3 regions of the Paenibacillus sp. FSL K6-0276 genome follow, and region 2 is predicted to be linked to each of the others. Evidence: riboswitches for the same ligand, from Rfam matches in the RefSeq annotation. Region 2 holds a riboswitch; each other region holds the start of a gene.
The links. A riboswitch is a leader RNA that binds a small molecule or an ion and turns the genes downstream of it on or off. The one in region 2 is predicted to bind cyclic di-AMP.
Positions count from the first base shown of each region.

Region 1: linked by a shared signal. The riboswitch ahead of MHH52_RS15220 (APC family permease) and the one ahead of MHH52_RS02685 (hypothetical protein) in region 2 are both predicted to bind cyclic di-AMP.
Region 3: linked by a shared signal. The riboswitch ahead of MHH52_RS24440 (TrkH family potassium uptake protein) and the one ahead of MHH52_RS02685 (hypothetical protein) in region 2 are both predicted to bind cyclic di-AMP.

Region 1 covers NZ_CP150276.1:3,213,047-3,223,012, forward strand. Annotated here, with positions in the region: partial or broken gene ltrA (group II intron reverse transcriptase/maturase) at 1-629, opposite strand, end outside; gene murB (UDP-N-acetylmuramate dehydrogenase) at 1,089-2,000, opposite strand; gene MHH52_RS15200 (ABC transporter ATP-binding protein) at 2,275-3,075, opposite strand; gene MHH52_RS15205 (iron ABC transporter permease) at 3,163-4,197, opposite strand; gene MHH52_RS15210 (iron ABC transporter permease) at 4,197-5,222, opposite strand; gene MHH52_RS15215 (iron-hydroxamate ABC transporter substrate-binding protein) at 5,474-6,481, opposite strand; gene MHH52_RS15220 (APC family permease) at 6,683-8,500, opposite strand; cyclic di-AMP (ydaO/yuaA leader) riboswitch at 8,624-8,783, opposite strand; gene MHH52_RS15225 (disulfide oxidoreductase) at 8,978-9,442, opposite strand; gene MHH52_RS15230 (DsbA family protein) at 9,439-9,966, opposite strand, start outside.
Region 2 covers NZ_CP150276.1:571,607-581,572, forward strand. Annotated here, with positions in the region: cyclic di-AMP (ydaO/yuaA leader) riboswitch at 384-573, shown strand; gene MHH52_RS02685 (hypothetical protein) at 767-1,183, shown strand; gene kdpA (potassium-transporting ATPase subunit KdpA) at 1,400-3,076, shown strand; gene kdpB (potassium-transporting ATPase subunit KdpB) at 3,093-5,126, shown strand; gene kdpC (potassium-transporting ATPase subunit KdpC) at 5,182-5,790, shown strand; gene MHH52_RS02705 (histidine kinase) at 5,997-8,321, shown strand; gene MHH52_RS02710 (glutaredoxin family protein) at 8,424-8,663, opposite strand; gene ytxJ (bacillithiol system redox-active protein YtxJ) at 8,660-8,986, opposite strand; gene MHH52_RS02720 (SDR family NAD(P)-dependent oxidoreductase) at 9,214-9,624, shown strand; gene MHH52_RS02725 (hypothetical protein) at 9,605-9,748, shown strand; gene MHH52_RS02730 (ThuA domain-containing protein) at 9,792-9,966, shown strand, end outside.
Region 3 covers NZ_CP150276.1:5,190,709-5,200,674, forward strand. Annotated here, with positions in the region: gene MHH52_RS24410 (DUF3891 family protein) at 1-375, opposite strand, end outside; gene sdhB (succinate dehydrogenase iron-sulfur subunit) at 563-1,327, opposite strand; gene sdhA (succinate dehydrogenase flavoprotein subunit) at 1,402-3,144, opposite strand; gene MHH52_RS24425 (succinate dehydrogenase cytochrome b558 subunit) at 3,212-3,877, opposite strand; gene MHH52_RS24430 (LysR family transcriptional regulator) at 4,260-5,162, shown strand; gene MHH52_RS24435 (TrkA family potassium uptake protein) at 5,233-5,901, opposite strand; gene MHH52_RS24440 (TrkH family potassium uptake protein) at 5,915-7,273, opposite strand; cyclic di-AMP (ydaO/yuaA leader) riboswitch at 7,343-7,526, opposite strand; gene MHH52_RS24445 (CPBP family intramembrane glutamic endopeptidase) at 7,845-9,530, shown strand; gene uvrC (excinuclease ABC subunit UvrC) at 9,633-9,966, opposite strand, start outside.

The DNA of each region.
Region 1 (9,966 bases), 2.6 Mb from region 2:
CTTTTGTCCATCACCTTCCGTGCGACTCTTGCCATCAGCATGTCGTGATTCACCTGGTCAAAGAATTTCTCCAGATCCAGGTCTACCACCCATCTAAGACCGCTTTGGATATATCTTTGGGCTTGTTTGACTGCATCATGCGCACTCTTCCCTGGGCGAAAGCCGTAGCTATACCAAGAAAATTGCGCGTCAAAGATCGGGTTCATGACTTGTAGAAGGGCTTGCTGGAGAAATCGGTCCATTACAGTCGGGATGCCTAGCAGCCGTACACCGCCTCCGGGTTTGGGGATTTCCACCCGTTTGACTGGCGCAGGTCTATAGGCGCCCGCTAGAAGCTCGGCTTTCACCGTTTCCCAATGTGTTTTCAAGTAAGCTTGTAGATTCGCTACCGTTACATTGTCCACTCCGGGTGCTCCTCCGTTTTGCACCACTCGTTTGTAGGCGAGCCGAAGGTTATCTCCTTCGAGCATTCGCTCCAGCAAGTTGTTCTGGTCTTCGCGAGAGGGAGGGGCGACTTGTGCCGACGAAGAACTCGGCGCTCCGGCATACCCTAACGGCTTCACCGCTTCTCTTTGCCGCAAGCTCTCTTGCGAGATATTCTGCTGTCGTTGCTCTTCCTGCGAACGCATCGTTTCCTCTCTCCTTTCGGTTCAGCCCTTCCGTAAACTGTTGCAACAGCTTACGTACTATGGCCTCTGCTGACTCCTGCCAGTTCAGCGCAGCCTCTCGGCTACGGTTACAAGTTTTTTTCCTTGCTTACCTGACAGGCCTCCCCAGATAAGAACGTCATCTGTCTGCCCGCGACCACTGGAGTTTACCGCGTCCGCCCTTGGCGGCTCTGGATTTCGTCATGTTTGGGTGACTCATCCGACGGACACAGCCTCAAATCCAGTTCGTGTACCTTGGCCCGTGCTTTTGCCTCCGGCTTCCTTCAGATTCCACCTCACGGTGGACACCCTTGCCCTTGGCTAACGGTAGGCGCTCGCCAGCCCCCGTTCGGGACTTTCACCCTAAAGATGACGCCCATGCTGGGCGTACCAAAAAAAGAGCCTGCATCGTAATCTGCAGACTCTTTTAGATTTCAATTATTACTCTTCTCCAATGATCTCCACTTCAGTTTCTAGCTCCACTCCGAATTTATCTTTCACAGTCGCTCTTACATGGTGAATTAGCCCAATGTAATCGCTGGCAGTTGCATTATCTGCATTTACAATAAACCCTGCATGCTTCTTGGATACCTCAGCACCACCGATTCTTGTTCCCTGTAAGCCACTCTCTTGAATTAACTGACCTGCAAACCGACCTGGAGGACGTTTAAACACACTACCACAAGATGGATACTCAAGTGGCTGCTTCGATTCACGCAAATAAGTTAATTCATCCATTTTAGCCTTGATGGTCAATGCATCACCGGAAGTCATAGCAAAGTTGGCCTCAAGAACGATATACTCGCCGCTTGCGAACACGCTTTTTCTGTAACCCCATTGCAGTTCATCGCCTTGTAGAGTAACCAATTGTCCGGTCTTAGTTATAGCCAGCGCACTATGCAGCACATCTTTTACTTCTCCGCCATAAGCCCCCGCGTTCATGTAAAGCGCTCCACCAACTGTTCCAGGAATGCCACAGGCGAACTCAAGACCCGTAAGCTCCATATCCAGTGCATATCTGGAAACATCAATTATTTTGGCACCGCACTGAGCATAGAAGAGATTGTCGCGAATTCCCATTTCGGTTAGTCCTGCCGTTTGCAGAACAATACCACGCACACCACCATCACGAATAATCACATTGGAGCCGTTCCCAAGTACCGTAAGGGTTATCCCATTCTGTTCAGCATATGTAACGATCTTTTGTATTTCCTCATAAGTAGCTGGTGCTGCCAAAATATCAGCTTTTCCGCCCATTTTGGTGTACACGTGATCTTTTAAGTTCTCATGACTCTTCACTATTCCTGTAGTCATTAGCTTTTGCAGGTCATCTTGAATTTTGTCAATATTCATGTTTCATGCTCCTTTAATCATGTATAAATGATGATCCTTGATCTATTTTTAAATATAAGAACGTTTATACTTAAGTAGTTATCATGGAATTGTAGGCAAACACAACTGTAACAACGAACAGGCTCCCTTGTCAATGACGGGAGCCTGTTATCGTAAATTATAAACATTATTTTGAAGCGGAACAATCAGCAGGCATGCATAAAGTAAAGACAATCTTCTTGCAGCCACTATAACTGATTATACTCCCACGCTTAATAAACTGTATTTACTATAATTACACTGCTTTATACGCAGCAAGTTCGTAAGGAAGACACAACGGCACACCCGTACGTGGATCAGGAACAATATCTGCTTCAATTCCAAATACTTCGCGAAGCACATCTGGTGTCATGACTTCAGTAGGGGAGCCTTCACTAATTACACTACCGGACTTAATAGCTACCATATGCTGCGCATAGCGAGTAGCATGATTTAGATCGTGAACCACCATGATAATCGTACGTCCCTCTTCCTCATTCAGTTTTTGTAGAAGTTGAAGCACTTCAAGCTGATGGGCCATATCAAGAAATGTTGTTGGCTCGTCTAGGAATAGTATGTCTGTCTCTTGTGCCAATGCCATAGCGATCCAAGCACGCTGACGTTGTCCCCCAGAAAGACGATCAATCGGTCGATCATGGAAAGGCTCCATTCCAGTGACGGAAATAGCGTTGGAAATAATACTACGATCCTCTGCTGTCATCGTGCCGAACCCTTTTTGATGTGGGAAACGGCCATAGCTAACCAGCTCAGACACCGTCAAACCATCAGGAGCCGTCGGGTTTTGCGGTAAAATCGCAAGCTGCCGAGCGACCTCTTTTGTAGAGAAATTATGGAGCGATTTGCCGTCCAGCATCACGCTACCGCTCTTAGGTTTCATAATCCGCGCCATGGTTCTGAGGATTGTTGATTTACCGGAACCGTTCGCTCCAACAAGCGCTGTAATTTTCCCTGTTGGAATGGACAAGTTCAATCCTTTAACTATTGTAGCTTCCGCATACCCAATACTTAACTCTTTTGTATTTAAACGTTCTGACATGATTTACAACTCCTTTAAAGTTTTACGGAGCATGGCTCCTTGATTAGACTACATAGTAAAACTCACTTCGTAAGCATTTGCTTTGTTTTACGCTTTTGATTTGGCGAGCAAATATAAAAAGTAAGGTGCGCCAATGATCGCAACCACGATACCTGTTGGTACTTCCGCAGGTTGTAACACCCATCTTCCGATCGTATCGGCGGTAATCATAAGCAGTGCCCCTGTCAAAGCACATGCAGGTAACAACACTTGATGTCTGGGGCCTACAAGCCTACGCGCCAGATGAGGAGCGATTAGACCGACGAAGCCAATACCACCACTTACAGCGACGCAAGAGCCAGCAAGGGCTACAGCTGTAACAAGAAGCAGGATGCGTTCCTTTTCCAATCGCATTCCAAGTCCTAATGAGGTATGATCACCAAGATTTAATACATTAAGTATCCGTGCTTTATAGAAAGAGAACGGCAATAGAATCACTATCCAGGGTAGTAGAGCAAGAACGAATCTCCAATCTCCACCCCATATTTTTCCAGCGATCCACGTAGCTACAAACTGATAGTTATTAGGATCAAGCCTTAAAGACAAAACAAGTTGAACTGCATTGATTCCTGCAGCGACTGCAATCCCGATGAGTATCAGCCGCGTAGGGGACAGACCATCATCTTTCCGATAAGCAAGTATATAGATTAGGGCTGCGGTTAAGCTAGCTCCACCAAGCGCTAATAGCGGGAGTACAAATACGGGTGCTGCTGTTGTTGCGGGAAAGAAGGAGATAAAGATGATCACCGCAAAACCAGCTCCAGCATTTATTCCCAGCGTAGCTGGTTCAGCAAGTGCGTTACGCGATAGGCTCTGTAGGATACATCCAGAAACTGCAAAGCCTGCTCCGACTAACAATGAAATTACTATACGTGGTAATCTGAAATCAAATAAAATAAGCTTTTGCTGATGTGTTCCATCACCCATTAGAGTATGTAGTACTTCTAGTGGTGACAGACGCATAAACCCAGTATTCATGCTGACGATAAATACTACGATGATCAATATAGCAAGCAGCGATAACACTGTCATTCCTCGTGTTCGGCGTTCTTTTTCGTACGGAGTTAGGGTAAATTTAGGCATTATAGCTCCCCCTTCCGTTTGCTCGCCAAGTAAATAAAGAATGGTACACCTATTAAGGCGATTAAAGCTCCCAACGGGGTCTCATAAGGTGCATTAATCATTCTAGCGGCAATGTCCGCAAATATAATCAATAAGCTCCCAAGGATTGCCGAGCAAGGAATAATCCAACGGTAATCTACACCGACCAAGTAACGGGTAACATGCGGAATGATAAGTCCTACAAAAGCAACAGGCCCAACGGTCGAGACTGCACTTCCTGCTAGAATGACTACAACAATCATACAAGCTATCTGTACTAATCTGGTCCGCTGCCCCAGTCCAACTGCCACTTCCTTTCCTAAGCTAAGTAACGTGACCGATCGAGATAACATCAGGGCTGCGATTAATGCCACCACAACCCAAGGGAATATAATTTTTATCTGAGTCCAGCTTGCCCCTCCCATTCCACCAGCTAACCAGAAAGCTATGTCTTGAGATAAGTTGAAGAGGATTGCTACGCCTTGACTAATGGCGACTAGCAGTGCACTGACTGCAGAGCCTGCGAGAGTCAACCGTAAGGGTGTTAGGCCACTATAGGAGATAGACCCTATTCCGAACACGATCAATGAGGCTACAGCTGCACCGATAAAGCAAAACAACATGAGAGAAGTGAAAGAAAGCGAAGGTGCAAAAGCAAACACTAATGCCAGCGCTACACCCGCCCCTGCATTTAATCCGAGCAGACCTGAATCCGCAAGTGGGTTCCGTGTCATTCCCTGCATGATAGCCCCCGCTACTGCAAAGCAAGCACCGACCAAGGCACCAGCTATAGCACGAGGTAATCGTAGTTCTCTAATCACTTGATGCTGCTGAAGATCTGGATTAAATCGAAATATGGCTTCCCATACCGTGGCTAACTTAATATCTGCCGCACCTAGGGAGACTGAAAGTGCCAGTCCAAAGGCTATGGTAACAAGGCCAAAAATGATGATACTGATAGCAGCTGCTGGCCGTGAATGTAAAGCTTTTTCCGTTTCTTGATTCATCTTTTTGTGTGCGAATTCTGAGGGTGGAACCATAAGTCGTCTCCTTATTAGATAGTTACAACGATTTAGATGATAACAACAATCATTCTCATTATCGCAAAAATATTTATTATGTACAATGGAGGAACAGATTTAACGCATGATAGAGTGGTTTATAAAAAAATGGTGCAGATCTTTGTATCCTTAGATACTTAATCTGCACGCACTTTCAGACCGAAATGAAAAGCTCATCACCGGTGAATTACAAGTTCTTATTTCACAAGGTTTTCCAATACATCGTCAATGATTTTGGTGCCAGCATTCGCACCACTGTATAGCCAGCTGCTTGCTGAGCTCATTTCATGTACGTTTCCAGCTTTTACAGCCGGAATGCCTTTCCAGATTGCACTATCCAAGATTTCTGAACCCTCAGATTTATCACTGTTCACCAAGAAAATATGATCAGCTGTCAACTCAGACAACTTTTCAAGTGAAATAGGATTCCAAGTTGCTCTTGTTCTTGCTGGAATCTCTGTGACTAGGTTAGGAAGAGTGACTCCAAGATCTGTATACAACACAGCTCCACTGCTGCGAGTTTCGTCTACAATATAGAAGTTCTTTTGCACCAACCATAAAATCGCCACAGACTCTTGTCCAATAGCTCCACTAAGCTTTTCTTTCGCTGCAGCCGCTTTATTTTCATAATCTTTAATGGCTTTCTCTGCTTCAGGGGTCTTGTTCAGAATTTCACCGATCTTAAGCAGCGATTTACGCCAATCTTGATTTAATTCATCCCCAATAACATAAGTAGGCGCAATCTTATTCAATTGATCATAAATGCCATTCTGTACAGAAGACTCTGATGGAATGAGAATTAGATCCGGCGCAAAGCTGGTTACAGCCTCCAGCGGAAGGTCGTAGCTGATCGTAGGAACATCCTTCAATTCAGTAGACAGATAATCCTGAACACCATTAGGCACTGACCATTGTGCAACTGGAGTTACCCCTAGTGTTACCAAAGAATCTTCTAAATAAGAACCCAGCACACGTTGTGGATTGGCCGGAATAGTCACTTCATGTCCCATTGCATCAGTTAACGTTCTAGGCGCTGCGGGAGCTTCTGTGGCTTCAGCCGTAGGCGCTGTCGTTGGCTCTGTTCCTGCGTTTGAAGAGTTTCCGGAATTATTATTACCGCAAGCGGATAAAAATAGCACCATCACCATTAATCCGATCATCGTTAATTTCATGCTTCCAAATCTTTTTCTGTTAAACGAAAACATTAAATACCCTCCTAGTGTGTACACGCTTTTGTTTTCAAAGGTGTTGACTACCTCTGTCTCACTTTTAAATGATATTGATTCTCATTCTCTATGTCAACATATAAATTTTAAATTTTGTGGATTTACAACAATTTCCTTCTAAAAAAATACAAAAAAGACTATTTCCGAATGTTCCGGATATAGCCTCTCCTAAATGATCCATTATTTATTCAAATGATAAGGGACAGTCGCTACCACAACATCTTTTTGATTCATTAGATAGGAGCGGATTAAAAAGCTGGTCTGATTGTGAAGCACGGCTTGCCACCAATGCTTAGTAATAAACTGTGGAATTAGAATAGTGATATGATCCGTCGCTGCAGTCTTCCACTCTACAGTATCAATAAATTTCACTAACGGACGAATTACACTGCGATATCTGGAACGAAGTACAATCAGGCGTACACCTGGATTCCATTCCTCCCACCGTTGCTCCATCTTATGGATGTCCTCTTCATCAAAGCCTACATACACAGCCACAACATTATCTGTCAAAGACTTCGCATAGCTGATGGAATGTAGTACAGCACGTGTTACACCGGCAACAGGGACAACAACTGTGCTTCCTTTAATCAAAGGTTTATCGGTATTAGGACATATACGAAGCTGATCTGCAGTGTTCAAATAGTGCTTGTGAATACGGTAGAACACGAACATTACAGCAGGTAAGAAGATGAATGCCATCCATACACTCGAGAATTTAGTTATGATAAAAATAAGCGTAATAGTCAATGTAGTCAGCATACCGATGGTATTCACAACAAATCTTCTTTGCCATCCCGCCGGCTTTGTTTTGAACCAATGAACCATCATTCCAAGCTGTGACAATGTAAAAGGAATGAACACGCCTACCGCATAAAGAGGAATCAAGCTTTCTGTATTTCCGTGGAATGCAGCTACAAGCACGGCAGAAAGAACACCTAGAAAAATAATACCATTAGAGAAACCCAGACGGTCACCACGGACCATAAAAGCATGTGGCATATATTTGTCTTTTGCAAACATAAATGCGAGTAGTGGGAACGCTGAGTAAGCCGTATTAGCTGCCAAGAACAAGATCACTGCAGTGATACCTTGAATAAAAAAGTACAAGGTGCCGCGACCAAAGGTCGATTCAGCTATCTGCGAGACAACGGTAGCCTTTTCGTCAGGTACTATTCCGTACCAATACGCCAGCAGTGTGATACCGGTAAACATAAAGCCAAGGATGATTCCCATGATCATTAAGGTCTTGGCTGCATTTTTTTCAGCTGGTGCTTTAAAGTTTGGAATCGCATTAGATACGGCTTCTACACCTGTAAGTGCCGAACAGCCAGAACTAAAAGCTTTTAACAGCAGAAACAAACTAACATTGGATACAGCGGCACCTATTTCAGGCACATTCGCATGAACGCCGCCTAGTGCATATTTTATAACACCGGAGATAATCAGAACTACAATCGAAACCACAAACAAATACACTGGGATTGCGATGAATGAAGCCGATTCTGTAACTCCGCGAAGATTAATTATAGTTAGAAGAATGATAACAGATACAGCAATGAGAACAGTATGATTATGAAGACTTGGAAAAGCAGATGTGATCGCATCCGTCCCTGCCGAAGCACTAACAGCTACGGTCAGAATGTAATCCACCAGTAAAGACCCTCCTGCTAGGAGACCTGTCGGAACGCCAAGATTACTCTTGGCTACGATGTAAGCTCCACCTCCTTGCGGATAAGCATAAATCGTCTGCCGATAGGATAAAATCAGAATGGCCAGCAGGCCCAATACGGCTAATGCAATTGGCAGGGAATACCAGATGGCAGTAAACCCCGCAGCCACCAGTACAATCAGAATTTGTTCCGTTCCGTAGGCTACAGACGAGAGCGCATCAGAAGACAGGACAGCCAGTGCTTTCACCTTGGATAACTTTTCATGATCGAGTTCGTTCGACTTCATCGGACGCCCGATCAATAGTCGTTTTACCTTGCTTACCATTGTGGATACAGTTCCTTTCTTTGAGAGCAGAAACGGAAATTCCGCGCGCTGTTTTCATTGGTGGATTTCATAAATGCAGACACTAAAAATAGCATACGGAAATGATCCGCATGCTATGCATGGTCATTATTCCACCTTGCTTACGAGGTTAGCTGGCGGATTCGGGCTGTGGTATATAGCCCTACGGTACAAGTCCAATCGACTCATTCCGATTCACCCCTTTGGCATAAATGCCAAGTTTGGTTCCCCCGTTTTTCCTAAGAAAATTCAGCGCATATTCAACTTCTCACAAGGTCTAATATTAGTCTACAAAGTGTATACAGTAAAGCGTTGAAAAAAATGAAAAAAGAATGAAAAAACATCCAATAAGCGCAAATATAGCGTCTAATTGGATGCTCTCTTTCATTCTCTTCAATTATCCCTCTGCCCCGTGTCTTTAATACCTTTTCACATATTTTGTATCTACAAAGTATGAAATTAAAATCCTAGGTTTTCCTCTGTTTCTAACTCCAACACTTCTTCTTCCTTGCGTCCGTACCAAAGCAAAATACTAATTAAAGCAAAAGCAATTAACGCAAGGATAGGAATCGTAATGAATCCGAAAAAGTTTAAGTAATCCTTATTACATGGAACACCAATCGTACAAGGAAGGACTTTACTTAACGCAGGAATCTTCTGTTCCGCATAATGATAGATTGAGATACTGCCACCAATCAGACTTAATGGAAGTACATAAGGGATGATGCGTTTATCCCCTCGAAACGTCGCGATTCCCAGTAGGATTAACTGAGGATACATGAAAATTCTCTGGAACCAGCAGAGCTTACAGGGTTCATATTTCAATACTTCACTCAAATATAAGCTACCGGCGACAGCAACTAGTGATACAAACCAGGCGAGATACAGGCAGTTACGCTTGCAGAAAGATAGGGACTTTGTCACTTTACCTCCACAGCTTTTACGGCGGTGTTAATTTCAGTTGTAATCGCTTCAATGTCGAAAGGATCGTCTGCCGGTTCTCCATTAATGTAGAGTGAAGGCGTAGTAGTCATACCTGCTTCGCTAGCTAACTGAATGCCATTATTCAGCTCATCTGCATATGTGCGTTCCTTGATATCTTTACGAAGTAGTTCGTAATCAATAGCTAGCTTCTCTTTCTCCGCAAGGCTTACTAGGAAATCCTCAGTCGCCCATTCTTCGCTCTCTTCACCTTGTTGTGCATAAACAGCATCATAGAACTTCCAGAATTCATCATTATTCTGATGATATACAGATAATGCAGCAAGTGAGGCAGTCTCAGAGTCTGGACCAACGAAAGCCATATTTACAAAGTAGAGCGCTGCTTTCCCCTCATTGACAAAATCTTGAACAATTTGCGGTTTAACTGAAGTAGCAAATTGGGAACAAGCTGGACATTTGAAATCTCCAAATTCAACAAGTTTAACCGGTGCATCCTCTTTACCGAT
Region 2 (9,966 bases):
AGGTGTTTCTGTAAAAAACAGAAAGTGCTCTTTTGAGCGCAATTTGAACCATATTCTGCCGACTGTGACGAAAAAGTGAACCAAATAGGTATTTATTGCGTGTTATCGAGCCTCTTCCTCGCTTAATCTCGACTTCTTGTTTCATTTCCTATAAAGGCGATTTTTGGTGATTTCTACAATTGTGGTGAATAAAATCACATGGTATGCCCGCTTTTCGCTAATTGAATCAAACTGGAGTAAACAGGAGATATAGAGAGATTGGATATCAAGTAAGCGCTATCCAATGCGAAAATAGTTTTTAATTTGCATTATTTTGGCATCAATCAGGTTTTACAATACTTCCTGCATAAGGGTATGATTACTCCTGTTTCAACAACAATCGAATATTTGATCCGCTTAATTTCCGATAAGGAAAGCGGGGGAACCAACAATCGGCAGACGATGTGAGAGTCGGAAGCCGGTTATGGGGTGAATCCTGTAGAGGATGCGAGTGAGCTCGTATCTATACAGGTAGGGCGACTCTCACCGCCCGAATCCGACAGCTAACCTCGTAAGCGTATGGAGAGAGGATGAGTGCAATGTGACCGCTAGCGAGCCACAGAGGATATCCTTTGTGGCTTTTTGCTGTGCTTTTTATTAGCAAAGCATATATGGAGAGCCTCACGAAGAGGTCGTTAAATTCATCATTAGCGGTGGCTTTTCTTACAAGATCAGGGTGATCACTTTCTGATCTTACAAGCAGAGCATTTGAGGAGAATAATAAGAGATGACGGATCAGAATGAATATGTGCTGGTATGTGCGCCAACGAAGGCGGGCGAACATTTCATTAAACTTCTGAAATTCAGAGGTATTAAGATGGCGGGACTTACCAACAATGTGGCTGAGAAAGCTTTACTTGAGGAGCTGGGGATTGAGCAGGTGATCCTAGTAGATACCCGTCACCAGAACACTTGGTTTCGCCCACCGTTCCCGGTAGGCAGGGTATATCTGTTCGAGAGCAGCTTTACGCTTTGCTGCCGCTACATTCAGATGTGCCGTACCTGGACGACACAGCCGATTTTTGTAATCACAAGTTCAGTAAATCCTAGATTGGTCTATAAAAGACTTGGTGCGAGTTATGTAATCTATTCCCACAGTGGTGATGCTGATTTTCTGGTAGATAAATCACCTCATCAAGGATAAAAGAAGGAGTGCGGGAGATATGATGGATCTGTATATGGTAGCTTCATTAGCTGTAATTTACGGGTTGTTTTATGGATTTATGCGCTGGTGCGCAGGTGTAGTTGAGGATACAGGGAGGGATAAGCTGTGATTCTAGTAATCGCTGTTACCCTACTGCTGTTTGTATATCTGGTTTACGCATTGATTCATCCGGAGAAATTTTAAGGAGGGGCATTCATGGGCATTTTGCAAATAGTTGCTGTAATCGTAATTCTCATCTTGCTGGTTAAGCCGATGGGCACGTATTTATATCATGTATTTTCTAATGAACAGAATCGTACAGATAGATGGTTTGCACGTACAGAGAAAGGTATTTATAAGCTGATCGGCTTGAAGAAGCGGGACGGAATGTCCTGGAAGAAGTATGCACTCAGCTTTATTTTAACGAATATCGTGCTGGTTGCTTTCAGTTATATCTTTCTTAGATTACAGCGGGGATTGCCGCTGAATCCGAATGGAATTGCGGATATGGAGCAGACGCTTTCATTCAATACAGTAATCAGCTTTATGACGAATACGAACCTGCAGCATTATAGTGGGGAGTCGGGACTTTCGTATTTTTCACAAATGGCAGTTATTACGATGATGATGTTTACGTCTGCAGCGAGCGGACTTTCTGTTGCTGTTGCCTTTGTCAGAGGGATTACGGGACAGAAATCAGTTGGGAACTTCTTCGAGGATTTCGTTAAAGCACAAATTCGTGTGTTCATTCCGCTAGCTCTGCTGGTTTCATTGGTGCTGGTAGGACTGCATGTGCCGCAAACACTCAAGCCATCGCTTGCGGTTACTACACTTGAAGGGCAAACGCAACAAATCGCTATCGGTCCAGTAGCTTCTCTGGAATCGATCAAACATTTGGGCACGAACGGAGGCGGCTTCTTCGGGGCCAATTCATCCCATCCTTTTGAGAACCCTAATCCACTTACGAACGTACTGGAGATTCTCTCTATGTGGATGTTGCCAGCTTCACTCCCATATATGTACGGATTGTTTGCCAAGAACAAACGTCAGGGCTGGGTGATTTTTACCGCAATGATGACCTTGTTCGTACTGTTACTAAGCCTGAACTTTTATGCTGAATCAAAGGGTAATCCGGCGATCAATCTACTTGGAATCGAATCTTCACAAGGTAGCATGGAAGGTAAAGAGGTACGCTTCGGCATTCCACAGTCATCCTTGTTTACTTCGGTAACAACCGCAGCTACGACAGGTAGTGTTAACAATATGCATGATACTCTGACGCCGCTGGGAGGCATTACGCCTCTGGCACTGATGATGCTGAACAATGTCTTCGGTGGTAAAGGTGTCGGACTGATCAATATGCTGATGTATGCGATTCTGGGTGTCTTCCTGTGTGGTCTGATGGTCGGCAGGACACCGGAGTTTCTCGGAAGGAAGATAGAGGCCAGGGAGATGAAGCTGATCGCCATCGCGATCCTCGTTCACCCGTTCATTATCCTTGTGCCAACCGCAGGTGCGTTCCTGACGGATTTGGGCAAAGGAGCGATTACGAACCCTGGATTCCATGGACTTAGCCAAGTGTTATATGAATATGTCTCTTCTGCTGCGAACAACGGTTCAGGGTTTGAAGGGCTTGCGGACAATACAACCTTTTGGAATGTCACAACCGGGATCGTGATGCTGCTAGGCCGTTATGTCTCCATGATCGCTATGCTGGCGGTAGCAGGTTCTCTGCTTCGGAAGAAGCCAGTTCCAGAAACGATCGGCACATTCCGTACAGACAATGGTCTGTTCACTGGGATTCTGATTGTTACGGTATTAATTATTGGTGCACTGACGTTTCTGCCGGTCATTGTGCTCGGCCCGATTGCAGAATATCTAACCTTACGGTAGGAAGAGGGAGAACAAAATGAGTACTGTAAAAAGAAAAAAGCTGCTGACGGGACCCATACTCCTAAGCGCTGTAAAGGATAGCTTTATTAAGCTTAACCCAGTGACGCTAATCAAAAATCCGGTTATGTTCGTGGTAGAAGTCGGTACGATCATTGTATTGCTAATGGTACTCGCACCTGGATATTTCAATGCTGAGAAATCGCTAGGGTTTAATATCACGGTGTTGTTCATTCTGCTATTTACAGTGCTGTTTGCGAATTTCGCTGAAGCGCTGGCGGAAGGCCGCGGAAAAGCCCAGGCAGATTCGCTCAAGAAAACGAAACAAGATATCACTGCCAACAAACTGGTTGGAGGGTCAGTGAAGACAGTATCCTCCTCCGAGCTGCGTAAAGGGGATATCGTCATCGTCAGTCAGGGAGAACTCATCCCTGGTGACGGTGAAGTGATTGAAGGGCTGGCTTCCGTTGATGAATCAGCGATTACAGGTGAATCTGCACCTGTGATCAAGGAAGCTGGTGGGGACTTTGGTTCCGTTACAGGCGGCACACGGGTCGTCAGTGATGAGATTAAAGTGAGAATCACAAGTGATCCAGGTGAGTCGTTTCTAGATCGAATGATCTCCCTTGTTGAAGGGGCGAAACGTCAGAAGACACCGAATGAAATCGCGCTAAATACGCTCTTGATCAGTCTGACGCTAATTTTCCTGATTGTAGTAGTGACCTTGCGGCCGATTGCAACTTATCTAGGCGTTGAATTAGACATTCCCGTCATGATCGCCTTGTTGGTCTGTCTGATCCCGACAACAATCGGGGGACTGCTCTCTGCAATCGGAATAGCGGGTATGGATCGAGTGACCCAGTTTAATGTACTTGCGATGTCGGGTAAGGCAGTTGAGGCTGCCGGCGATATTAATACGATGATCTTAGATAAGACCGGTACGATTACCTTTGGGAACCGGATGGCGAGTGAATTTGTACCTGTCGGAAATGAATCCGAAGCTGAGCTTACGGCATGGGCGGCCATTAGTTCCCTAAAGGATGAGACGCCTGAGGGACGTTCTGTTATTGAGCTGGCCAAGAAGCTGGAACGCAGCTATGACAGCAAACTTGCTGAAGGTGGGGAATTCGTAGAATTTAAGGCGGAAACCCGGATGAGTGGTATTGATCTGCAAGATGGACGCTGTGTACGTAAAGGTGCGGTAGACTCCGTGAAGAAGTGGGTACAGTCGAAAGGCGGGGTAATTCCCGCTAATCTAGACAGTAATTCCGATGCTATCGCACGGATGGGGGGAACCCCGCTTGCTGTTGCAGTAGACAATCGAATCTATGGACTTATTTACTTGAAGGATACGGTAAAGCCGGGTATGAAAGAGCGGTTTGATGAGCTGCGGAGGATGGGGATCAAGACCATCATGTGTACGGGCGACAATCCCCTGACCGCAGCTACTATTGCCCGTGAAGCGGGTGTAGATGATTTCATCGCTGAAAGTACACCAGAGGATAAAATAGCGGTCATTCGCCGCGAACAGAACGAAGGCAAGTTGGTTGCTATGACAGGGGATGGTACAAATGATGCCCCTGCCCTTGCTCAAGCTGATGTGGGGTTAGCGATGAACAGCGGCACTACAGCTGCTAAGGAAGCGGCAAACATGGTTGATTTGGACTCCGACCCTTCGAAGATCATAGAAGTCGTAGCGATTGGCAAGCAGCTACTGATGACACGAGGCGCGTTAACAACCTTTAGTATCGCGAATGATATCGCGAAGTATTTCGCCATTATTCCAGCGATGTTCATGCTCGCCATTCCTGAAATGGAAGCCCTGAATGTAATGGGACTAGGCTCACCAAGCTCGGCTATAATATCCGCGTTAATATTCAATGCTATTATTATTCCGCTGCTCATCCCACTGGCTATGAAGGGAGTCTCGTATAAAGCTATGAGCTCTACGAAGCTGCTCGGACGCAATATTTTTATCTATGGGCTAGGCGGAGTGGTTGTACCTTTTGCGGGCATCAAGCTCATTGATATGATCGTAAGTGTATGGATTTAACGACGTATTGACTAATCATTGAAAGGGTGAGAGTATCGTGAATAATAGAAACTCCATTGAGGACGCTGAAGAGCAGCTGTCATCATCGAAAGGTGCTTACTTCTTTATTATTGTACGACTAAGTCTAGTCTTTATTGTTCTCTGCGGAGTGATCTATCCTCTGACGACTACAGCGATTGCTCAGGTTCTGATGCCATCGCAAGCGAACGGTAGCTTGCTTAAGAATGATGCTGGAGTAGTTGTAGGCTCGGAACTCATCGGGCAGAACTTTACGGACCCCGCTCTATTCCATGGCCGTGTGTCCAGCATTGAGTATAAAGCGGAAGCTTCAGGCTCCAATAACTACGCTCCATCCAATCCGGATATGCTACAGCGGACGAAGGATTTTATCACACAGTGGCAGCTCGATAACCCGGATGTAGCATTGAGCAAATTGCCGGTAGATTTGGTAACCAACTCAGGTTCGGGGCTTGATCCGCATATCACGCCTGCTTCGGCTATCGTGCAGATTCCCCGGATTAGCAATTTAACTGGTATTCCTGCCACGCAGTTGGAAGAGCTCGTGAACAAGCATACTGAAGGTCGCGACCTAGGGTTGTTCGGTGAAGAACGGGTAAATGTATTGAAGCTGAACATGGATCTTCAAAAACTATCGAACAAATAAATATAGCAAATGTCCCTGCCAGATTCCTCTGAATCGGGCAGGGATATCTTCAAATATAAGAAAGTATCAGTTACACACGATACACCATCCTTATATTTCTACGAGAAACAGTTGTCATCTTTAAAGGTCGGCAACGCCGTTTCTTCTTGCTTCCTAAGCAGAGAAGAGTTCATGTATGAACGGGGTTATGTTAAGGAGTGATCTTGATGGGAACATACCGGAGGAAGACGCCGGAGGAACTGCTGCTCTCTATCTATGAGCTGCATCGAGGGCGTCTGAAGATCTATATAGGGCCGGTCAGTGGATCGGGCAAGACGTATCAGATGCTGCGTGAGGGCCAGGCGCTTAAAGCGCAGGGAATCGATGTCGTGATCTGTGCGGTTTCGACGAATCAGAGTCCAGAAACTAAGGATCAGCTGGGCGACCTCGAACGGATACCGAGTATCCATTGGTTTCAGAAGGATATTGAGAAGAAGGATCTTGATGTAGAAGCTATTGTGGCACGTAATCCAGAAGTTGTGCTGACAGATGGCTTGGCTCACCAGAATCGCGAGGGTGCGGAAAGGGCTGGAAGGCTGGACGATATCAAATATTTATTGAGTAATGGGATCAGTGTCATCACAACTGTAAACGTATATGAACTGGAGGGTGCTGCGGATCTAGCGCGGAAGTGGACCGGGATTGAGGTAGAGCATTCCCTTCCCGCTGAAGTGCTTACTCTTGCAGATGATATCGTCCTAATTGATGTGACCCCGGAAAAGATACTTCAACGCTTGTCCGATGGACATTTAGGTAAGCACCAGCAGAGATCACTTTTTAACAAAGGCAATTTAAGCAAGCTGCGGGAGCTGGCACTTCGGATGGTCGCTGAGGATGTTAATGATTCGCTGGAGAAACACCGGGAAGAACAAGGGCTGCAGGGAGCTTCGGGGATCGCAGAGAAAGTCTTAGTATCCGCACAGTATTATTGGAATGGCTCGATCCATATCCGCCGTGGACAGCAGATCGCCAAACGGTTAAACGGGGATCTGGCGGTGGTGTCATTCTGGAGGCAAGGTCTCACCCTATCTAAGGAAGCAGCTACCTTTAAGAGATCTCTCTGGAAGCTGACCGAGAAGATTGGGGCCTCTATGGAGGAGATACCCTTTCGTTCGAAGAGGGAGATCCCTCGTCTCTTGGTAAAATACGCAACCCGGCATAATATTACTCGAATCGTTATGGGGCACTCCAAGCAGACCGCGTGGCAGGAATTATGGAAAGGCTCGATTGCCAATTCATTAATGAAGCAAATCCGGGGTGTGGATGTGTTCTTCGTGGCGGATCGCGCAGACCGTGAGGGAGAACGTGTACTTCCAACCCGGCAGAGTCGTAATGAACGGAAAGCGGATGCCTATCACAGGTTAAGTAGTCAGGAAGTAAAGGATAAAATCGATGCGATTCGCGGAGGAACATTTAAGGTGTATATTGGTGCGGCTCCCGGTGTGGGCAAGACTTACAAGATGCTGCGTGAAGGGAACGATCTTTTGAAGAGAGGGATCGATGTCGTTATTGGACTGCTGGAAACGCATGGCCGCAAAGAAACCCTTGAACAAATCGGTGGACTGGAGATCCTTCCGCGACTACGTATGGAGTACCGAGGGACTGTCCTTGAGGAAATGGATACGGCAGCAATCATTAAGCGTAATCCTGAAGTCGTGCTGGTGGATGAACTCGCTCATACTAATATGCCAGGCAGCAAACATAAGAAGCGGTATATGGATGTTATGGAGCTGCTGGATGCGGGAATATCTGTGATCTCTACAGTGAATGTTCAGCATTTAGAAAGCTTGAATGACGCAGTAGAACAAATTACTGGAGTTAGGGTAAGAGAGACCTTTCCGGATAGCATTCTACAGCGGGCTAACGAGGTAGAACTTATTGATGTATCACCTAAGACACTCCAGGAACGGATGAAGGATGGGAAAATCTATGCAATGGCCAAGGTGGATCAGGCGCTGGGGGCTTTTTTCAAAATCGGGAATTTGATCGCCCTCCGGGAGTTGGCGCTGCGGGAAATTGCTGACGATGTAGATGAACGGCTAGAATCTTGGGAACGTGTCGGTTCGCTGCGGGGGCCTTGGCGGCGTCAGGAAGTCATTTATGTGTGTATCACCTTGGGGGATCATGCGGAGCGCTTAATTCGGCGTGGTTTTCGGATTGCATATCGTCTAAAAGCTTGCTGGTATGTTACGTATGTGCAGGAATTTAAACAAAATGGACCCGTTTATGATAAACGTATAAATGATTTAAAGGAATTGACGGAACGACTGGGTGGAACGTTTAAGATGATTCCTAACGTGCTCCCCGCACGAGTGGCGTCCTTGCTGCTTGAAAGATCTCAAGTTTTGCAGAGCACTCAGATTATTATCGGTCAGTCACAACGCTCATGGCTGCGAAAAAGTCTTCGCGGCGATGTTACCAAGCAGATTCTACGTACTGCCAGAAACGTGGATGTACTGGTCGTGGCAGATCTCAAACGTGAGGAACCATAGACTATGACTAATGAAAAAGGGTATTCCCAAGCCAATTGGCCGTGAGGATACCCTTTTTGCACATATGAATTACATCATGTACTGAATAGTTTAATAGCTGAATTATTTAGCAGCTTCGATGAGTTCTTTGAGCGCAGGAAGATTAAATCCCTTGATGGCTTGATCTCCTGCTACGGTTACAGGAATACCCATGAAGCCAAGCTTCTCGACTTCCTCTTGATAGACTGTGCTGGTCATAACATCTCTTACTTCGAAAGGAACACCTTGCTCAGTGAGATATTGTTTGACCAAATTACAGTCACTGCAGCCTGCGGTTGAATAGACAATCACTGACTCACTCATTGGTTCACAGCCTCTTTGATCGCGTCTCTTGTGATCTTCCAGTGCGAAGTGTTCCAGCGAACCTCATTATCCTCAAGCAGGAAGAGTTGTGGAGATTCATGTTTGATGCCAAATTCCTCAGCAATTTGATTGGAAACGGAACGATCCTCGATGACTAAGACCACTGCAGCGGCAGTATCCGCATCCTTCAGATAAGCCTGAAACTCTTCATTAGCTTTAGCACTAATCGGGCAGGTAGTACTGTGTTTAAACAGCAGTTTCTTGCCAGGCTTAGCTACATATTGCTCAAGATCCTCCAGCGTATGGAGTTGTTGAATAGACATAGATATCACCCTCCTGGGATCGTTATTTGCTAACAATTGTGTTGTTAACAACCTGTAATCATGATTGTAACATAGATCAAAATTAAAACAAAAAGGATTCTGAAGGGCCTGTACAAAGGGAAGCCATACCTGAAACCGATCGCGTTGAAAAAAAAGATATAGCATGCTAAGGTGAAAAGAAGCAACATGCCTAACCATATCGCTAGGAGATAGGAGTGTTCATAAGAATGAAGAGAGTTGCATGTGTGACCGGAGCTGATCGGGGCCTCGGACTGTCTCTTGTACGTTCGATGCTAGCAAAACAGTTCACGGTATTTGCAGGACAATATATGAAAGAATCAGAAGAATTGAAAGCGCTTAAAGAACAGTATCCTGAACAGCTGGAACTTATCCCCCTTGATATCAGCAATAAAGACAATGTAAAGCAAGCTGCAAGAGCAATAGCAAGCAAAACTGGATATGTCGATATCATTATTAATAATGCGGGTATTATTCATTCCGCTGATGATGCTACGATGCTGGTAGATATGGATGATGAGGGCATGGCAGAAATTTATAATGTAAATACGCTTGGCGCGTTAAGTCATGGTGTTTCATCCTGGCTGGATGCAGACATATATGCATGGCCAGAAGAATGAGCAAGCAGATATTTCTCCGGAAGCGTCGGCGGGTCAGATTGTGAACCTTGTTCTGGAGTATAAAAAGTATCTGGGCGAGGAACCGGCTTATCTTGATTTGTTTGGCAGCTCGTGGCCTTGGTAGGACGGATGTCTCAAAAAAATATAAGAAGAAAGGCGCTGATCCAATGTCTACACTAAAAGCACTTGCACTCGGAAGTTACTCGGAGGTTAAATATCACCCATTTGCTGGAGTGGATCGGGAGATTGAACAAATTCTAGCCAATGATATGCAGGTGTATTCTTCAGAGGATTATGGGCTGCTCAATAAAGAAACGTTGTCTGACTACAAGCTGGTAATCT
Region 3 (9,966 bases), 1.5 Mb from region 2:
TTGATATAAAGTCAGTTCTGGATAATCCAGTCCCGAAATCTTAATGAGACGTTCAAAATGCAAGCTGCTCAGGAGCGCTCCATACGGTGTCCGCGCCTCGATCTCATCCAATCCTCGCTTATAAAAGGTCAGCTTCGGTACTACAGGAAAATCAATAAAGCTGTAAGGCGCATGCGCCGCATCGTTCCAAAAAGGCGTCTCATCCAGATCAATCCAGCCCCGATCATGTTCGGCCACCGCCCAGAGCACCTCATCCCGGCGCCCTTCTTCTGGCACATGCTCTTCCTTGAACCAAATGGCAAGCTCTCCGGCTAACTTCCCGTGATCATGCTGTTTAACCATTACAATTGCTCCATCATGCTCCCGACAAATCACGATTATTCCTCCCTGTTGTTCCACACCTAACGTACGTTAACAATGGATATTATAGCATATACTAATCATATTCTGAGCTAGACGAATTTTCTATTCCCTACCAATTATAAACAAAAAAGCTATCCCCAGCGAATGAAAATCCACCTTTGAGGATAGCTCAATATTTAAGTTCTGGCGGTACTACTTATTACACACCTAACCAGCGTTTGAACATATGTTTTGTCGTCTGCTTATTAATTTCTGCAATGGATGTAGTAAGAGGAATACCCTTCGGACAAGCGCGTACACAGTTCTGTGAGTTACCACAACCATCAATACCGCCATCTTCCATCAGAGCGTCCAATCTTTCATCAGCATTCATTTCACCCGTAGGATGAGCGTTGAACAGGCGTACTTGAGAGATGGCTGCAGGTCCTATGAAATCCGTTTTCTCGTTGACATTCGGACAAGCCTCCAAACACACGCCGCAAGTCATACATTTAGATAATTCATAGGCCCACTGCCGTTTCTTCTCCGGCATCCTTGGTCCCGGTCCAAGATCGTACGTACCATCGATTGGAATCCAAGCTTTCACTCGTTTAAGCGCATTGAACATCCGGGTACGGTCAATTACTAAGTCACGCACTACCGGAAATGTCTTCATCGGTTCGATACGTACAGGCTGCTCCAGATTGTCTATAAGCGCTGCGCAGGCTTGGCGAGGTTTGCCGTTAATCACCATCGAGCAAGCTCCGCATACTTCTTCTAGACAGTTGGAATCCCAGCATACCGGAACTGTGTTGTCACCTTTGGCATTCACAGGGTTACGCTGAATTTCCATCAAAGCACTGATTACATTCATACCTGGACGATAAGGAAGCTCAAATTCCTCAATATAAGATGAGCTTTGCGGATCGTCCTGGCGGGTGATGATAAATTTCACGTTTTTGGGAGCTGTAGCTGTTTCCGCCATAATGGTTCCCTCCTCAAATTGCCTAATTTTATTTCATAAAGCTTGCCTCGCAAGCTGTTTCGTTGCTTAGAATATTAATCCTTCGAATAATCACGTACCCGTGGAGGAATCAGTGAGACATCGACTTCGTCGTAGGAGATTTGCGGACCATCTGCAGTCCAGGCTGCTTTAGTGGTCTTCAAGAATTCCTCATCATTACGATCTGGGAATTCAGGCTTGTAATGTGCGCCGCGGCTCTCATTGCGCATAAGCGCTCCCAGCGTCATTGCCTCGGACAGCTCCAGCATGTTCCATAGCTGACGGGTGAAGGCCACACCTTGGTTATTCCAGCGCGACGTATCGTTCATATTGATATTACGATAGCGCTCTTTAAGCTCTTTGATTTTGCCAATGGTCGCTTCCAGCTTCGGATTGTGCCGCACAACCGTCATATTGGCGGTCATCCATTCGCCTAGTTCTTTGTGGATCACATAAGCATTCTCTGTACCTGACATCGCTAACAGAGACTCATATCTGTCCGTCTGCTTTTTATGGAAGCTATCGTATACGGAAGAAGAGATATCTTGTGATGATTTCTTCAGACCTTTAATGTATTCAACAGCCTTTGGTCCAGCGACCATACCACCGTAAATGGCGGATACCAGAGAGTTGGCGCCTAGACGATTCGCTCCATGATATTGATATTCACATTCCCCTGCTGCAAAAAGACCAGGAATATTCGTCATTTGATTGTAATCAACCCACATGCCGCCCATTGAATAGTGCACAGCGGGGAAGATTTTCATTGGTATTTTACGGGGATCATCCCCCATGAACTTCTCATAGATTTCAATAATGCCGCCAAGCTTCACGTCCAGCTCTTTCGGGTCCTTATGGGAGAGATCCAAATACACCATGTTCTCACCGTTAATGCCCAGACCTTGATCCACACACACATTGAAGATCTCACGTGTAGCAATATCGCGCGGCACCAAGTTACCATAGGCTGGATATTTCTCTTCAAGGAAATACCACGGTTTTCCGTCTTTATAAGTCCAGATGCGACCGCCTTCACCACGTGCTGATTCCGACATCAAACGAAGCTTGTCATCTCCCGGAATAGCGGTTGGGTGAATTTGTATAAATTCTCCGTTAGCGTAATGTACGCCCTGTTGGTACACCGCACTTGCGGCTGTGCCAGTATTAATCACGGAGTTCGTCGTTTTTCCAAAAATAATACCAGGCCCGCCGCTAGCCAAAATAACAGCATCCGCAGGAAAAGTCTCAATCTCCATCGTTTTGAGATTCTGGGCACTAATGCCGCGGCATACGCCTTCGTCGTCGATGATCGCCGAGAGGAACTCCCAGTTCTCACGTTTAGTTACGAGACCTTCTGACTCCCAGCGGCGCACTTGCTCATCCAGCGCATATAGAAGCTGTTGACCTGTCGTAGCGCCAGCAAAAGCTGTACGGTGACGTTTCGTTCCACCGAACCGACGGAAGTCGAGCAATCCCTCTGGTGTGCGGTTGAACATTACGCCCATCCGGTCCATAAGGTGGATGATGCCCGGCGCAGCTTCACACATTGCCTTGACCGGCGGCTGATTCGCCAAAAAGTCACCGCCGTAGACGGTGTCGTCGAAATGCTCCCAAGGTGAGTCTCCCTCACCTTTCGTATTTACAGCGCCGTTGATGCCGCCTTGCGCACATACGGAGTGTGATCTTTTTACAGGAACTAATGAGAATAAATGGACATGCGCACCGGACTCCGCTGCCTTGATGGTAGCCATCAGACCGGCTAAACCGCCGCCCACGATAATGATATCTGCTGTTGCCATGATAGTTCACTCCCTTTATCGAAAATATCAGAAAGGATTCTGGATCTAGTCCTGAGATGGTTGTTCCTTAAATGAAGGTCTTTATGGACTGGGCAATGGATGCTGCTGCTTGGAATTCATTGTCACGAAAAGTAACCAGCGAAATGAGGAACATAAACGTAACAAGAACAAATATACCAAGACAAAGGTAAGAGGATACCCGCTGTGCACGAGGTCCGACAGTGATTCCCCAACTGATCAAGAAAGACCATAGGCCGTTCGAGAAGTGAAAACATGCAGCAACGATACCGATAATATACAGTGTCAACATCAGTGGCTGAGTCACGATATCGTGCATCAGACCGCCCAATTCTTCGTGCTCCACATTACCAACTGCCACCTGAACCCGGGTTTGGAACAAATGCCATACTATAAAGATAAAAGTAATAATTCCTGTAATGCGTTGCAGCGTATAACGCCAGTTTCTTTCAATGTTGAAACGGTTCAAGTTCGGCTTGGATTGATAGGCAATATACAGTCCGTATACTCCATGGTACAGCAGAGGAAGCCATATACCGAACAATTCCAGGAAGAAGACAAGCGGCAGGCTGTTCAGCCATATTACACTGTCAGTGAAACCGGAAGCGCCACCCTCAACAGCCGCAAAATTCGTCATCATGTGCTCAATGAAGAATGCTCCAAGTGGGATAACGCCTAGCAAGGAATGAATCTTTCTGGAATAAAATCCTTTCATACAAAGTAACCCCTTTCCGATTAAAACAGCGTTTTCATTAATGTGTGTTCACCCAGGATAACGTAGACTATGTAATGACAAAATGCCTTTATTTACTGCTATCCCTTGGTTTCCCGGACTTTGTTTTCTTTTTCACAAATTGTGAATATCTTGTGTCACTTTTCATGTTACTCCTTTTTCACTTATAAGGGAATTGCAATCTAATTATTAATCGTTATACAATAAACGCATAAGAATAGATTTTATATGATAATAATTCTCATTTAGAGAAACAACATTTTCCGACAAAACTTATTTCCCTTATGGAGCAAGAAGTGTTGTCCTCACAGCTATGATTTTCGTCACTACTGTTTATACATTGCACTACGAGAGGAACATAAAAATGTTTGACGATTTAGATGTTTTTGCAGCGGTTGTGGAACATTCCAGCCTGAATCGGGCCTCACGCCAACTCAATCTTTCCCAACCTGCCCTATCTCGTAAAATCTCCAAGTTGGAAGAACGTCTAGGTGTCGCGCTATTTAATCGTTACGGCAAGCGGCTGGAGTTAACCGAGGTTGGGCGTCTCACTTATTCCTACGCACTTGAACAACGGCAGCAGCGCTCTAAATTTCTGGAGGCTTTGTCTAAATACAAAGAAGGAGAGCCGAAGCTCGTCACCTTGGGGGCATCTCTTACCTCACTGCAGACCACTCTTCCTCCTCTAGTCAACGCATATATGGAGAAATACCCTACAGCGGAGCTGAAGCTAATCACAGGCCGAACCCATGAGATTGTCTCCTCAGTCAGTGAAGGGAAATCAGATATAGGCCTGATCGCTTCCTCAATCCAAGAACCTGGACTGCGCTGCATTTCTCTGTTTGAGGATCAACTTCGATTGGTCGTTTCAGAGCATCATCCTCTGAATCAATCTTCTAAGCTAACTATGGATGATCTGTCCCGACTGCCTATGATCCTCTTCTCCAAAGGCACTTGGTACCGACGTCTAACGGACGATCTGTTCCAGCGCTGTGGAATTGATCCGGACGTACGCATGGAGATTGACTCCTTCGAGGCCATCGTGCGGCTGCTGCCGACGGTCAAAGTTGCCGCGTTACTGCCAAAGTCTTATTTGCGTCCGCAGCTGTTGAACGGCGGAGGGCTGGTATCTCTGCATATTAAGGAGCTGGAGCAGACCCAGCGAACTACCTGCCTGATCTACCGCGACGATGGAAGCCTGAGCACAGCAGCCCGCAGCCTGGTGCAGGTTACAGAGGAGATGTTTCTGACAGAACGAGAGAAGTAATACCTGCATGCAACCTATGACTTATTTAAAAAGCCCTCCGTCCCATGTAAAGGACGGAGGGCTTAACTATTTAATCTTGGTTTACAACCTCATTCTCAAATCGATCAATACTTTCATTAGAACCAATGAGTACCATTACGTCGCCCTCGCTCAAATGATCATGGGCTGTTGGAGCAACAATAATTCCACTTTCCCTGTTTAGGGCAACAATACTGCAGCCATATTTCGCTCTTGTATTTAAATCTGACAAGCTTTTCCCGTTCATGCAGGACGGAACGTTTAGCTCGACTATTTTATAATCCTTGGACAGTTCAATATAATCCAGCAAATTGGGCGTCACGAGCTGATGTGCCACACGAATACCCATATCCCGCTCCGGAAAAATAACCCGGTCTACGCCCAGTCTGGACAACGCACGACCATGAAGAATCGAGATCGCCTTGGCAACAACTTGCTTGACTCCAATCTCTTTTAACAAAATAGCCGCCAGAATACTGCGCTCCATATTGTCGCCAATCGCTATAATCCCACAGTCAAAGTTCCGCACGCCAAGCGAGCGCATAATCCCCTCATCTGTAGCATCTGCCACTACCGCATGTGTCAGGTGATCGCTCATTTCCTCCACGCGCTCCTCATGGTGATCAATCCCGAGCACCTCGTAGCCCATTGCCATCAGTTCGAGCGCGAGACTTGACCCAAAGCGGCCTAAGCCGATTACTACAAATTGCTGTGCTTTCATTTCCGATTAACTCCTATCCAATAATTATTTTACCTTCTGGGTGCTTATACAATGGTTTACCCTGTTTAGGTCCAAGCGCATACACTAATGTTAATGGACCTAGCCGACCCGCAAACATCGTCAGGCAGATCAGAATCTTGCCGATGATAGATAGTTCAGGTGTCAGCCCCATGGTTAGTCCCACCGTGGCAAAAGCTGAGGTCGTCTCAAATAGTATCGCCAAGAAATTACTATCCTCTGTTGTGGACAGTAACATCGACACAGAGAGGACCAATAGTAAAGCGAGTAATGTTAGCGTCAACGCTTTATAGATACGCTCCTGCGCCAATCGATAACGGAACAGCACAACATCTTCACGCCCGCGCAGCATCGTTATTACTGCACCAATCATAATCGTAAAGGTTGTAGTCTTGACCCCGCCACCTGTTGAGCCCGGAGATGCGCCAATAAACATAAGAATAACCATAAAAAACTGTGAGGCCTGCCGCAGTCCGGCAATATCTACCGTGTTGGCGCCTGCGGTACGGGGCGTTACGGATTGAAAGAACGCTGATAAGATTTTGCCGCCGAAACTCAGATTGCCCAGTGTGCGCTGATTCGTAAATTCAAATATAAAAATCACCAAAGCGCCGATAAGAATAAGCCCTGTAGTGGTAGAGAGTACAACTTTGCTATGCAAAGATAATTTACGTTTTACACGAAACTCCACCAGATCAGACATAACAATAAAACCGATACCGCCGGAGACAATCAGAAACATCACGACGATATTCACAAGCGGATCATATACATAATCCGTTAAACTCCGGAAATTCCCGAAAATATCAAATCCAGCATTATTAAACATGGACACCGCATGAAATATCCCAAAATAAATGGCCTTTCCCAGCGGCATATCAAATGCCCAGCGTATGGACAGCAGCACGGCTGCACAGCCTTCAATGACCAAAGAATAAATAAGTACTCTCCGGATCAGTCGAACAATTCCCTCCATAGAACCTTGGTTCATTGCTTCCTGCAGGATCAGTCTGTCCCGCAAGGAGATTTTGCGTTTCATCATCATGGCAAATAGGGTTGCCATTGTCATAAACCCTAAGCCGCCGACCTGAATAAGCACCATAATCACGGTTTTCCCAAAAATGGTGAATGTCGTCCCGGTGTCTAGCACCACAAGTCCTGTCACACAGGTTGCGGAAGTTGCAGTAAACAACGCATCAATAAAGCTCACAACATTCCCGCTGGTACTCGAAATGGGAAGCATAAGCAGCAAGGCTCCTATCAGAATGATCGATGCAAAACCGAGCACCAAAATCTGAGGCGGAGAGAGCTTCAGGAACTTTGATTCAGAAAGCCTGCGAAACTGTGAAGCCACTATGCTCACCCTCTTATTTAAATTTAAAAAATCCCAACAAAAAAAGCACTGGAAAACCAATGCTACCCTTGGTCCCTGCAGTAAATTAGCCTACGAGGTTAGCTGACGGATTCGGACTGTGCAGGCTGCCCTATTCGTTCCTAGAACGAAATTCACCCCTGATGAATAATGCCACCGTTTATGGTGTACACTCATCTCTTCATCACTTCTTGTGGTTCCCCCGTTTTCACCTGAAATTCGGCTACTATACAATTGCATACAAATTATATACGTTATTTCAATAATTCACAAAGACACTTTTAATGGTGAATTCATATGAAAAAAGCGGTTTGGAGAGAATGTGTCAAAAGGAGGGCCTATTCTCATCCCTTTTCCGTGTTTTCCCTGCAATTGCACCGATTTTCATGAAAAATGAAGAAATGATCACCTTAAATTCATGGTATATATTAGGTTACCTATTCTATAATATCTCTATTACCCATAAAAAGAATATACAATGATTTTTGTAACTACCAAGGCACTAATACTATAATGAACATAACATTGTCAGTTCATAACAAGGAGGCGTTACATGAATCCCGTCGGCCAGCCCTTACAGCAACGTGCCCTCTCCAAGAGGCTCATCATCTCGGGCATTATCGGTCTTATTCTATTTATTATGTTTCAGATTGCCCCCTCGGTGCTAAATAGCCCTACAGGGGTAGATACTACCGTCATCAGCAAGGCTGAAGCCCGCGACAAAGCGATATCATTCGCAGAACAAAAGCTAAGCTACACCGAAACACCAAACGATCAGTGGAATGTACTCTACCAGACAGACTCTTCCTTTTACGGTTATATGTCCCGCGAGAAGCTTCTGGAAGACTATACTAAGAACAAACTGGATCAACGTTATCCTTTTGACGTCTTCCGTGTAACACTTAGCCCTTCAGCGGAACAAGAGCCCCTGATCTCCGTTGACCTCAATATGTATACTGGCGCAGTTGTCGCCTTCACACAAGGTGCAGAAGCATCCTCTGCAGGGTTACCAAGCAATGTATCAGCTAGTGCAAAAGAAGAGGACAAGGGTACTACTTTGTCCCTTGCGCAAAAAGAAAATCTTGCCCGCCCCTGGCTTCAAGAATGGGATGTGAATCCCGCCAAGCTACAAATTGAATCCAATACGGGAAACTACGGGCTCGTGTATACAGATCGTTCCGTTCAGATCGGCGAATCCTTACTACACTATTATTTCGATTTCACTGGAGAACAGGTATCCAGCTTTAAGTCTGGATTCTCTGCTCCTGCCTGGCATACCTCCTATGTGAAGGACCAAACCTCCCTCGCGGAAAAGCTTACTCTGTTCGGCTATGGCTTGCCTACACTAGCTCTGGGAATTCTGGCACTCATCTACAGCATACTTCGAAGAGAGCATACCTCTTTTAAGCGTGGAATATTCCTAAGCTCGGCTTATTTTGTAATCATGATGATCAGCACCTACAATATGCTACCTGAATCCTCAGGTGAAGGGCTCGAGGCTCAGATAACCTCCGTCATTATGTTCATCATTTATGCCTTATATAGCCTGCTAATGTCCTCCCTGCTCTATTTTTCTCTAGTTGGAGGCGACGGCCTATGGAAAAAAGAGGAGGGGATGAACCCGTGGCCTCGTGCCAAAGAGCCTGGCTACGGAAAATATGTGCTGGATAGTATCCGGGCCGGGTACATCTGGGCATTCGTGCTGCTAGGTGTGCAGACCCTTATGTTCATTGTATTATCATTTACCATGAATAACTGGTCCACTACTGATGCTACCCAATCTCCTTACAACATGAGATATGCTTGGCTGCTGCCCATCGTTGCATGGCTCGCTGGTTTATCCGAGGAAGCTATTTATCGCTTGTTCGGAATCCCTATGTTGAAAAAGGTATTCCGGAGCACGTTCATTGCTTGCCTGATCACCACGCTCGTCTGGGCGTTTGGCCATACGCTATATCCGATCTATCCCATCAGCTCCCGTCCCATTGAGCTGACCGTGATCGGGCTGCTCTTCAGCTATATTTTCCTTCGTTACGGCTTTATTGCCGTCATGTTCAGTCACGTCGTGTTTGACAGCATTCTGATGGGTGCTACGCTGATCTTTATGAAGGAGAGCGTGAATGTAGGGGCTGGTATATTTGCCATTATCATGCCTTTTATAGTCGGCTACATCGTCTATCGATTTAATCCGCCGCAGAAACCTGAACCTAAGCCGATTGAACCGACATCCGTAACTTAAAGAAGTGACGGATCGATACCCGATAATGAAAAAAAGGTGTCACAGCAGCAACCCTGCTATGACACCTTTTTTTGTATTTAGATGGAATTGTTTCCTGCATTCCTATGTCGATGGCTCTTCATCCTTGAGCGCCTCAAGAATTTGACTAGCCAGCTTTTCGCCTATAGAAAGTGATCGGAAATCCTCTATAGAGGCTTCTTTAATTTTCTTGAGCGATCCAAAATGCTTGAGTAGCGCCTTGCGCCGCTTCTCCCCTATACCTGGTATGGAATCCAGCTTGGAGGTAACCATGGACTTCCCGCGCTGTTCACGGTGGAAGGTGATAGCGAACCTATGGACCTCATCCTGGATCCGTTGCAACAGGTAAAATTCCTGACTATCCCGGGCCAGCGTGACGGGCTCTGGCGGATCTCCAACCAAAAGCTGAGCCGTCTTG